Regions from separate parts of the Gorillibacterium sp. CAU 1737 genome, predicted to be linked through region 1. Evidence: riboswitches for the same ligand, from Rfam matches in the RefSeq annotation. Region 1 holds a riboswitch; each other region holds the start of a gene.
What was found. Region 1 has a riboswitch for cyclic di-AMP ahead of AAFN83_RS21145 (ubiquitin-like domain-containing protein). Riboswitches for the same ligand answer to the same signal wherever they lie in the genome.
Positions count from the first base shown of each region.

Region 2: it holds a riboswitch for cyclic di-AMP, as region 1 does, so the genes downstream of both, AAFN83_RS11620 (C40 family peptidase) here and AAFN83_RS21145 (ubiquitin-like domain-containing protein) in region 1, are expected to answer to the same signal.
Region 3: it holds a riboswitch for cyclic di-AMP, as region 1 does, so the genes downstream of both, AAFN83_RS03180 (C40 family peptidase) here and AAFN83_RS21145 (ubiquitin-like domain-containing protein) in region 1, are expected to answer to the same signal.
Region 4: it holds a riboswitch for cyclic di-AMP, as region 1 does, so the genes downstream of both, AAFN83_RS15960 (KamA family radical SAM protein) here and AAFN83_RS21145 (ubiquitin-like domain-containing protein) in region 1, are expected to answer to the same signal.

Region 1 is NZ_JBDQQO010000015.1:47,805-49,997, forward strand. Features, by position in the region: gene AAFN83_RS21145 (ubiquitin-like domain-containing protein) at 1-982, opposite strand, end outside; cyclic di-AMP (ydaO/yuaA leader) riboswitch at 1,233-1,417, opposite strand; gene AAFN83_RS21150 (ABC transporter ATP-binding protein) at 1,752-2,193, shown strand, end outside.
Region 2 is NZ_JBDQQO010000004.1:409,866-412,058, reverse strand. Features, by position in the region: gene AAFN83_RS11625 (hypothetical protein) at 1-434, shown strand, start outside; cyclic di-AMP (ydaO/yuaA leader) riboswitch at 651-783, shown strand; gene AAFN83_RS11620 (C40 family peptidase) at 787-1,254, shown strand; gene AAFN83_RS11615 (ABC transporter ATP-binding protein) at 1,377-2,193, opposite strand, start outside.
Region 3 is NZ_JBDQQO010000001.1:683,617-685,809, forward strand. Features, by position in the region: gene AAFN83_RS03170 (copper amine oxidase N-terminal domain-containing protein) at 1-218, shown strand, start outside; gene AAFN83_RS03175 (hypothetical protein) at 334-537, opposite strand; cyclic di-AMP (ydaO/yuaA leader) riboswitch at 851-1,096, shown strand; gene AAFN83_RS03180 (C40 family peptidase) at 1,122-1,949, shown strand; gene lpdA (dihydrolipoyl dehydrogenase) at 2,024-2,193, shown strand, end outside.
Region 4 is NZ_JBDQQO010000007.1:176,415-178,607, forward strand. Features, by position in the region: gene AAFN83_RS15950 (collagen binding domain-containing protein) at 1-116, shown strand, start outside; tRNA gene AAFN83_RS15955 (tRNA-Met) at 272-345, shown strand; cyclic di-AMP (ydaO/yuaA leader) riboswitch at 426-569, shown strand; gene AAFN83_RS15960 (KamA family radical SAM protein) at 781-1,953, shown strand; gene AAFN83_RS15965 (SDR family NAD(P)-dependent oxidoreductase) at 1,983-2,193, shown strand, end outside.

The sequences.
Region 1 (2,193 bases):
TCGGGTCAACCGAAATCGTCCGTCCTTCCGTCACCTTCGTGCCGGTTCGGGTGATGCCGTAGCCGGAATCGCCGGGGTTTTTGCCGGTGGATTCAACGCCTGCGGAGTATGCAGTCAAGGTTACGTTGTTCAGAAGCTTCTTATACGTGATGGGCGTGCCGCTCTTGACGACGGTAAGCGCCTTTGCTTTCTCTGTCTTGGTGGTTGCAGTTGCCGTGCTTGGCTTCGCAGACATGGCGACGACCGGATTCTTGGTTCCGACTGCAACAATCTTGTTCACACTCTTGGCGGCGACGGTCTCTGTGAGGACATTCTCCTTCACCTTGACGCCGTCCTCATACACGAGTTCCTTCGTAACGATCTTCTTGCCTTCTTTGCCCTCCTGGAGGGTCTGCTGCTTGCCCTTGAGCAGCGTTGCGTCTTGCTTCTTGGTGGTGGTAAATGCAATCGACACTTCGGTGTCTTGCTTGGTCTTCGTTACGCGGACAATCTCGACCCGGTTGGTCTCCGACAGAGAGGATCCAATGGCCGGGGTAATGCGGTCATCTTGATCGACGGTGATGTGGAATTGCTTCAGCGCGGCATCCAGCGTTTTCTCCACGGTGTGAAGAGTCTGGACCTTGCCGTCCGCCTTCAGCTCGATGGTGCGGGCCCGCTCGATCTCCACTCGGTCTCCATGCTTCAGTTTCGCATCGAGAGCCAGAGAGATGCGGTCGTAATCGCCTACCGCCACCTGCTGTTCACTCAAAAACTTCTCAACGGTGGTCTGCTTGGTTTTAAAAACCTGCTCTTCCCCACCTACGGCCAGAGCAATGCTCTTGGTCCGGGTACCGCTCAGCAACATGAAAAACATAGTGGTCACCACAAGGGTGAACAATGCGAGATACGTCACTCTGCGCACGTTTTCATGCTTCCAACGCAATGCGAAGGACATGCTGGATGATCGTTGCTCATGGGGGTTCTGGTTCTTCGGTTCTCCCACTTGTTTCGGTCCTCCTTGAAAGCCTCGCCATCGACTGTTATGCATGATTTCATCTGACGTGACTATGGATTTTGGTGAAGCATCCGCCAATTTCCGTTTACAATTTGCCAGATCAAAACGGCACTCTCGTTTCCCCACCTCCGCTCTTTTTCTTCTCCATTTGGCCCTTATGGTATTTTTTGGTCACGTATGGACGCAAAAAAGCCATAAGAAGAGGGCTTCTCGTGGCTACATAGACCCGCCCGATCGATACCTCTCTCTTCAACGCTTACGAGGTTAGCTGACGGATTCGGACGCGAGAGTCGCCCTACGCAAAGAAGAACAGCTTGCTTCCCCTTCGCGATTCACCCCTAAAACCTGCGAATGATCCGGAACCACCCGGCACTCGCATTACGGTTCCCCCGTTTCCCAAATGGAACTCAGCGAACTTGTTTGGAAAATTGGCATGGTTTATTAAGTTATCCTGAATGTATGATACGCCTTCCCGGTAAGACATGTAAAGAGACAGCAGCCTCCCGTAGACAGCAAAAAAGGGCCATCTCCGCCTCTATAGCGGAAATCGCCTAATCAAAAAGGTTAAATGCTCCCTAAATCGCCCATTTTCACAGGGACGCTCACTATTTCATAGTTTTCTTGCTTCCGGACACCCTCCGTTTATAATAAAAGGGAAGATTTGCTCTATTCTTTTAACGCCGGAATGCTCCAAAAAGTTGCGCTGGTCTGAAAATTTGGAAGCGGTTTTTTTACGCCAAAAAGGAGCTTGGATCTCATGCAGTCGATTTTATCCGTGGATGGATTGTTCGGAGGGTATTTGTACCGCAAGCCCGTGATTCGAAATCTTTCTTTTACCGTTGAAAAAGGAGAGATGGTCGGCCTCGTCGGCCTGAATGGAGCCGGCAAAAGCACCACCATCAAGCACATTCTCGGGCTCATGGTCCCGGAGCAGGGAGAAATTCGCGTGAACGGGGTTACGCTCAGCGAAGATGCCGGGCTGTATCGTTCCTCCCTCGCCTTCGTGCCCGAGAGCCCGGAGCTCTACGAAGAGCTTACCATCCGGGAGCACCTGGATCTCACCGCTCGGGTATACGGCATCGATCGACAAGCCTTCGAGGAGCGGGCGGAGCGGCTCATGGCCCTGTTTCGCATGAAGGAAAAGGCGGGAAGCTTCTCGCGGCATTTGTCGAAGGGAATGCGGCAGAAGGTGATGCTGA
Region 2 (2,193 bases), on a different contig from region 1:
ATTACCTGCTCCAGATGACCCTCACCCTGGTTCCGCTCTTCTGGCTCTTCCCTGCCATCCATTCCGTAAACGACCTGTATCGCGTGGCCGCACAGCCCAACACGCTCCTCCTCTATGCTGCCGCCTATGCCGCCTACGGATACCTGCTGCACCTCTTGTTTCTCCACCTGCAGTTTGGTCGAGCGAGCGAGCAGCCCTTTCTCTCGACCCTGATCCGGGCGGTCACCTCAAGCCTGTCCATCCTCGGATTGGCCGCGCTGCTTCTCCTGCTGACCGGCCTTCTCTCCGCGGGGGTCGTGACCGCCGCGCTCTGGGATGCCGGGCTGTGGACATTCCTGCTCTACCAGGCCTTCAGCTTCGTTCGCACCTTCCTTTCCCTCTGGGGAATCACCGCTCAGCATGAGCTGTTCATGAGGAAGAGCGAGCACGTCTGACCGCAAATGCTCAATAGGCCGGACCCGACAAAAGCGAAGCTTTCGTCCTTTTTGGACAAAGCTTCGCTTTTTTGACGGTTCTGGGCGGGTGCCCCTATTTTTCGAGTGTCCACACATTTTTTTATAGAAAATTAATATAGTAGGGAGGAAACAGACGATTTAAGGCGAATACAGTTTTTCGAACGATTGAATCCGCTCGCTATCCAGCACGGGTTGGATCCGAACAAGCCGAATTTCCGCAAGGAAAACGGGGGAACCGTCTTGGGTGAATTGATCTTGCAAGAGAAGGATCATAGGGAACCTTCAACCGAACCCTTAGCTAACCTCGTAGGCACTGGAAGGGGATTTTGTCTTGAAGAAGGCTGTTTTGGCATTGCTTGGTTTCGTGCTCACGCTCGGAATCATGTCCGGTCACGCGTTCGCCGATGACTCCAGCAAGCTGGAGACCAAGGTGGGTAAGCTGATCGGCATCGATTACAGCTACGGCGGCACGACCACCAAGGGCTTCGACTGTTCCGGCTTTACCCAGTACGTCTTCGATGCCTTTGACATCTCTCTCGATCGCAGTTCGAGAGATCAGGCGAAGCAAGGAAAGGCCGTGGACAAGGACGATCTTCGCGCAGGCGATCTGGTGTTCTTCGACACCGGCGGCAACGGCATCTCGCATGTCGGGATTTACCTTGGAGCAGGAGTTTTCGTTCATGCGTCGACCAACAACGGCGTGATCAAGAACAAGTTGAGCGAATCCTACTATGCCAAGCGGTATGTCACCGCTCGCCGAATCCTGACGAACGAGCAGTACAACGATATCGCCAAGTAAGCCCGTACGATCCAGTCCAGCTTCGAAAAGCCCCCGAACCACTCGGATTCCCCGTGGTTCGGGGGCTTTTCGCTTGCTATATTAGGAATTTCGTCCCGCAGAAGCCATCCCCTGCCGACGGATCAGGAAGCCGCTCCCGCGAGCTCCCCTTTCTCCGCTTGCGCAAATTGCAATTCGTACAGGTGGGCATAGAGACCGCCTCGTGCCAAAAGCTCCGCATGTGTGCCTGTCTCGACAATCTTTCCCCGATCCAGCACGACAATGCGCGTCGCTCCCCGAACGGTTGATAAGCGGTGAGCGATCACCAGGGTGCTTCGTCCTTGCATGAGCGTGTCGAGCGCCTCCTGAACCCTTCCCTCCGACTCGTTATCCAGCGCGCTTGTCGCCTCGTCGAGAATGAGCAGCGGCGCCTGGCGCAGGAAGGCACGTGCAATCGCAAGCCGTTGCCGCTGACCCCCGGAGAGGTTCGCCCCGCTCTCAGTGAGCACGGTGTCATAGCCGTCCGGCAGGCGCTCGATGAATTCATGAGCTCCGGCAAGCTTGGCTGCCTGCTCGATGGCGTCGCGACTCGCTCCCTCTGAGCCAAAGGCGATGTTGTCCTGGATGGTCCCCGAGAAGAGGTACGGCGATTGCGGAACATACGTGAGGTGAGAGCGGGCTTCTTCCCGATGGGTCAAGAGCGGCACGCCCGCTACTTCCACATCGCCTTGATCCGGTTCATAGAGGCCGCATGCGAGGCGGGCGAGCGTCGTCTTGCCCGAGCCGCTCGGCCCCACGACAGCGACGGTCTCCCCCGGTTGAACCGCGAGGCTGAGTCCGCTGAAGAGCGGCTCGCTCGATTGGCCGGGGTGCTGAAGGTGAACGTCCTTCAGCGCGAGCACCGGAGCGTCGGCTGCCTCCGTAGGAGCCGCCGGGCGGGAAGACTCCGTTCCGGGCTCC
Region 3 (2,193 bases), on a different contig from region 1:
TTAAGATGCAAGCGATGATCAAGGGAGTATATCAGCATGAAACATGGCTGGGTAATTATTCATTATCCTATGACATAGAGGGCTACTCCTATGTATCGGTGGAAAGTTCCTTCCATCTTGGGCCTTATTATGAAAACGAGATGCCCGATTTGCGCTACATTCCTTTTTCGCTCTACAAAGCTTTTTCGGATGCCTACGAGAAAGGGTTGCTTAGCTAACTACGCGGGGTGAAACCCGATCATTGAGCCCTAGAGCAAACAAGCCTCCAACTCTCGCAAGGGAGATGGAGGCTTTTATTTGATTTGGTTAATTCAAGGGTCTAAGGGTTCCGTCTTAAAAGGAAAAACCCGCAAATGTTTGCGCGGCCTTGTAAAGCACATAGAGCAAAATGAGATAGGCGACGATCGTAAGCCAGGTAAACTTCCGCTTTTTGCGCAGCTTCTTCTTTTTCTCCTTGTCGTCCCAATCATCCTGTACGTCCAGACGTGCCTGGTGGCGAATGACTTCTTCCTCGTAGACCGGATCGTTCTTGTCCATCGTCAGCCCTCCTCCATCTCAAGATATGAGGGGATTTGCAGGGATATGAACAAGCAGGGCTGTTGTTCCCAGAACTTCCTTATACCGAATTGTATATACTAAGTGATATACTCAAGATGCAAGCGCAAGGCTTGCTTCATAACCTTTTTTTCTCCTTTTTGCCGCTGGATATAGGGATCCGGCGGTTTTTTTGCGTGTAGAATTCGTGAGAAATTGCCGTTCTATGGGAGTAGGAGGTTCTTCCTATTTTGCGGAAATGACCATGATTTGCCATTGTCTGAGCCGATTCCGCATGGTACCGTAGGATAGAAAAAGAAACCAATAGCCGAATCCGGTTCTGTTTGGCCGGTACGGGGGATGTATTTGCCGGGTATATCGATCGGGGAACTTCTAAGCAAGACCTCGGGAGCGAGTGCCAACGGCGTAACCTGCGTTTCTTGCTTGTTCAGCGAGAAACATGGGTTAGTGGGGTGAATGTCAGGCCGGGTAATCGGCTGGCTAGGGAGGGACCTCTTCCCGAATCCGTCAACTAACCTCGGAGGCATTAGGAGGAACAGAAGCTGAAACCGATCATCAAGAGTCTGTTGCTAACGTCTGCTGTTTTCGTTTCCGGTGCTCTTTTTGCCACTTCGACTGAAGCGGCTGCCTTACCCGTCAAGGTCCAATTGAACGACAGCCTCCTTTCCTTCCCCGACGCCCAACCGTTTGTGGATGATAACAGCCGGACTCAAATTCCGGTGCGGATGGTGGCGGAAAAGCTGGGGTATTCCGTTTCTTCGACCCCGGTTGGAAAACAAGTGAAGGTGACGATCTCGGGAAATGGGCGTACGGTCGTCCTGCAGACGGGATCCAACCGCGCGGAACTGAATGGAAAAGGGATCACGCTCGATACGAGCGCCATTTTGTCGGACAATCGCACTTATGTGCCCCTGCGGTTTATCTCCGAATCCTTTGGAACGGAAGTGGACTGGGACTCCAAGACCCAGCTCGTTATCGTCAGTTCGGATGGCAAAGACCATTCGCCTGTTCTCAAAGCGGTAAGCCCGGCGACGATCCTCGTGACCAACTCGCAGAAGTACCTGGGTATTCCTTATATGTGGGGCGGAAATACCACGAGTGGATTTGATTGCTCCGGCTTTGTCCAATTCCTGCTCAATCAGCAAAAGGTATCGGTTCCGCGTACGGCGGACGGCATGCGGCAAAGCACGGGAACGTCTGTTTTTGCGCCCACTCCGGGGGATCTCGTCTTTTTCTCGGACAGCCAAAAGGCGCCGGCCAGCCACGTGGGTATCTACCTGGGAAATGGGAAATTCATCTCCGCCACCAACTCAAAAGGGGTTCAAATTACCCCGCTTACATCCGGGTATTGGGGCAATCGTTATTTTACGGCCAAACGGGTCTTCTCTTCCTGAGAAGGTCCGTTTTCATTTTGGATTGTCATTCGGTGGAACAAACGGGTACAATGAGGGACGTATGAATTGCCGTAATGGAGGGGATCGCGTTGTCCAAACCCTATGAAGTTGTCGTACTGGGCGGAGGAATCGGAGGCTACACGGCTGCCATTCGGGCTGCTCAGCTCGGCAAGACCGTAGCCCTGGTGGAAAAGGAGAAGCTCGGGGGAACCTGCTTGCACCGAGGGTGCATTCCCACGAAGGC
Region 4 (2,193 bases), on a different contig from region 1:
CCCCGCCTGCCACCCTTCCGCAAACGGGAGAGGCCAGCAGCCGCGGTTTGCAGGTCATCGGTCTTGGGCTCATCCTATTGGGTGCAGGACTTCGCCTCCGTTTGAAAAAGAACTAATCTGACTGTTTATGGACGCCTGCTGAAAGGTTCACCTTCGGCAGGCGTTTTCCTATTCACCACCCTTGTTTCGGGTGCCCGGCCTCTCTTTGCGGAGAATCAAAGAAGATTGTTGTTGCATCCTGTTGCTGATCGTGATATGATGTAAAAGTTGACGCGGGGTGGAGCAGCCCGGTAGCTCGTCGGGCTCATAACCCGAAGGCCGCAGGTTCAAATCCTGCCCCCGCAATTAGAATGATACCCCTTCCGTTTCGGCGGAAGGGGTGTTTTGTTGCCCAGGGTTGCCAGATGCGGAGATCAAGGGTACAATAATTGGTAGCGCTTAATTTCCGGACCATTCGTCCGGAGAGCGGGGGAACCAAGTCTTTGGGGCGAATCGCCGCATTTGTTGCGGCATAGGGAACCATCCTTCCCGAGCCCGTCAGCTAACCTCGTCGGCAGAAGATGGGTCCGTCTTTTTCCTCATGAGCAGAACGCGACAAGACCCTTTCCGGGTCTTTTTTTGCATCCATCGACCCTTCTGTCTGAACGTCTGCTGGCTGTTTCTTGTTCCTGACAGCCCATTCCAGCAAGGAGAGGAGGTCCGACCCGGCGGATGGCACTTTTTCCGCCCTGCGGGTGCAGCAAGCGCATATCTGCCCATAAGGATAAGGAGGAACGATCCATGATGACACCGGCAAGCTTCGCCACTATGGCCAGACTGGATACGTATCTGAATGAAGAGGAGCGAAAGAAGATTCGCTCCGTTGCCGAGCGATATGCTTTGCGCGTGAATGACTATTACTTAAACTTGATCGACTGGAACGACCCGCACGATCCCATTCGCAGGCTGGTCATTCCGGGGGAAGGTGAGTTGGCTGAATACGGCCGCTTGGACGCCTCGGATGAAGAAGCCAATTACGTTGTTCCCGGCTGCCAGCACAAGTATGGCGCAACCGCCTTGCTCGTCGTATCGGAGGTGTGCGCCTCCTATTGCCGATATTGCTTCCGCAAGCGACTCTTCCAACAGGAAGTCCAAGAGGCAACCGCGAATCCGGAACCGGGAATTGCCTACATAGCCCAGCATCCCGAGATCAGCAACGTCTTGCTTACCGGAGGAGACAGCCTCATGCTCTCGACCGGGAAGCTCACGGCCATCCTCAGCAAGCTTCGAGAGATTCCGCATGTCCAAATCATCCGACTTGGGACGAAGATGCCTGCCTTCCAGCCGATGCGAATCTATGAGGATGAAGCCTTACTGGAGGCCGTTCGGCAATACTCCACACCGGAGAAGAGAATCTACATCATGGCGCACATGGACCATCCAAGGGAGCTGACACCCGAGGCCTGCCGCGCTTTCCGCGCCTTGCAGGATGCGGGAGCCATCGTCATGAACCAGACGCCGATCCTGAAGGGCATTAATGATGATGCGGGTGTCCTCGGGGAGCTTCTGGACCGCCTGTCTTGGATGGGGGTCGCGCCTTATTACTTTTTTGTTAACCGCCCGGTAGCCGGGAACATCAGGTTCGTCCTTCCGCTGGAGAGGGTCTACCGGCTTGTAGAGGAAGCGAAGGCACGGACCTCCGGCCTTGGAAAACGGGTTCGTCTCGTGATGAGCCACTCCTCCGGCAAAATCGAGATTCTGGGCATTGAGAAAGGAAAAGCCTATTTGAAATATCACCAGTCCCGGGAGGGACGCTACGGCAAGCTGATGCTGCTGGACTGCCCGCCTCACGCGGCTTGGTTTGACGATCTTCCGGGACACGAACGCTATTGGAGCGCTCCCGGAAGCAAGCAGCGGTTCGTCATGACCGTCCCGGCCTCTCCCAAAGCTTCCAGCACAAGCTGTCACCCCTAATTGCCACCCTGGTTTGGAAAGGAGTCGCCATGGCCTTTCGACGTCTGTTGGAGCATGCACTCTACCCTCACACTTCGCTGAATTTCGATAAGCTTGCTCTTGCGCTGAAAGGCAAGACCATTCTGCTGACCGGGGCTACCTCCGGCATAGGCGAGCAGTTGGCAAGGCAGCTTGCGGAGGTTCCCGTCCGACTTCTGCTCACGGGCCGCCGAGAGGAGAAGCTTTATGCCCTCCAGCAGG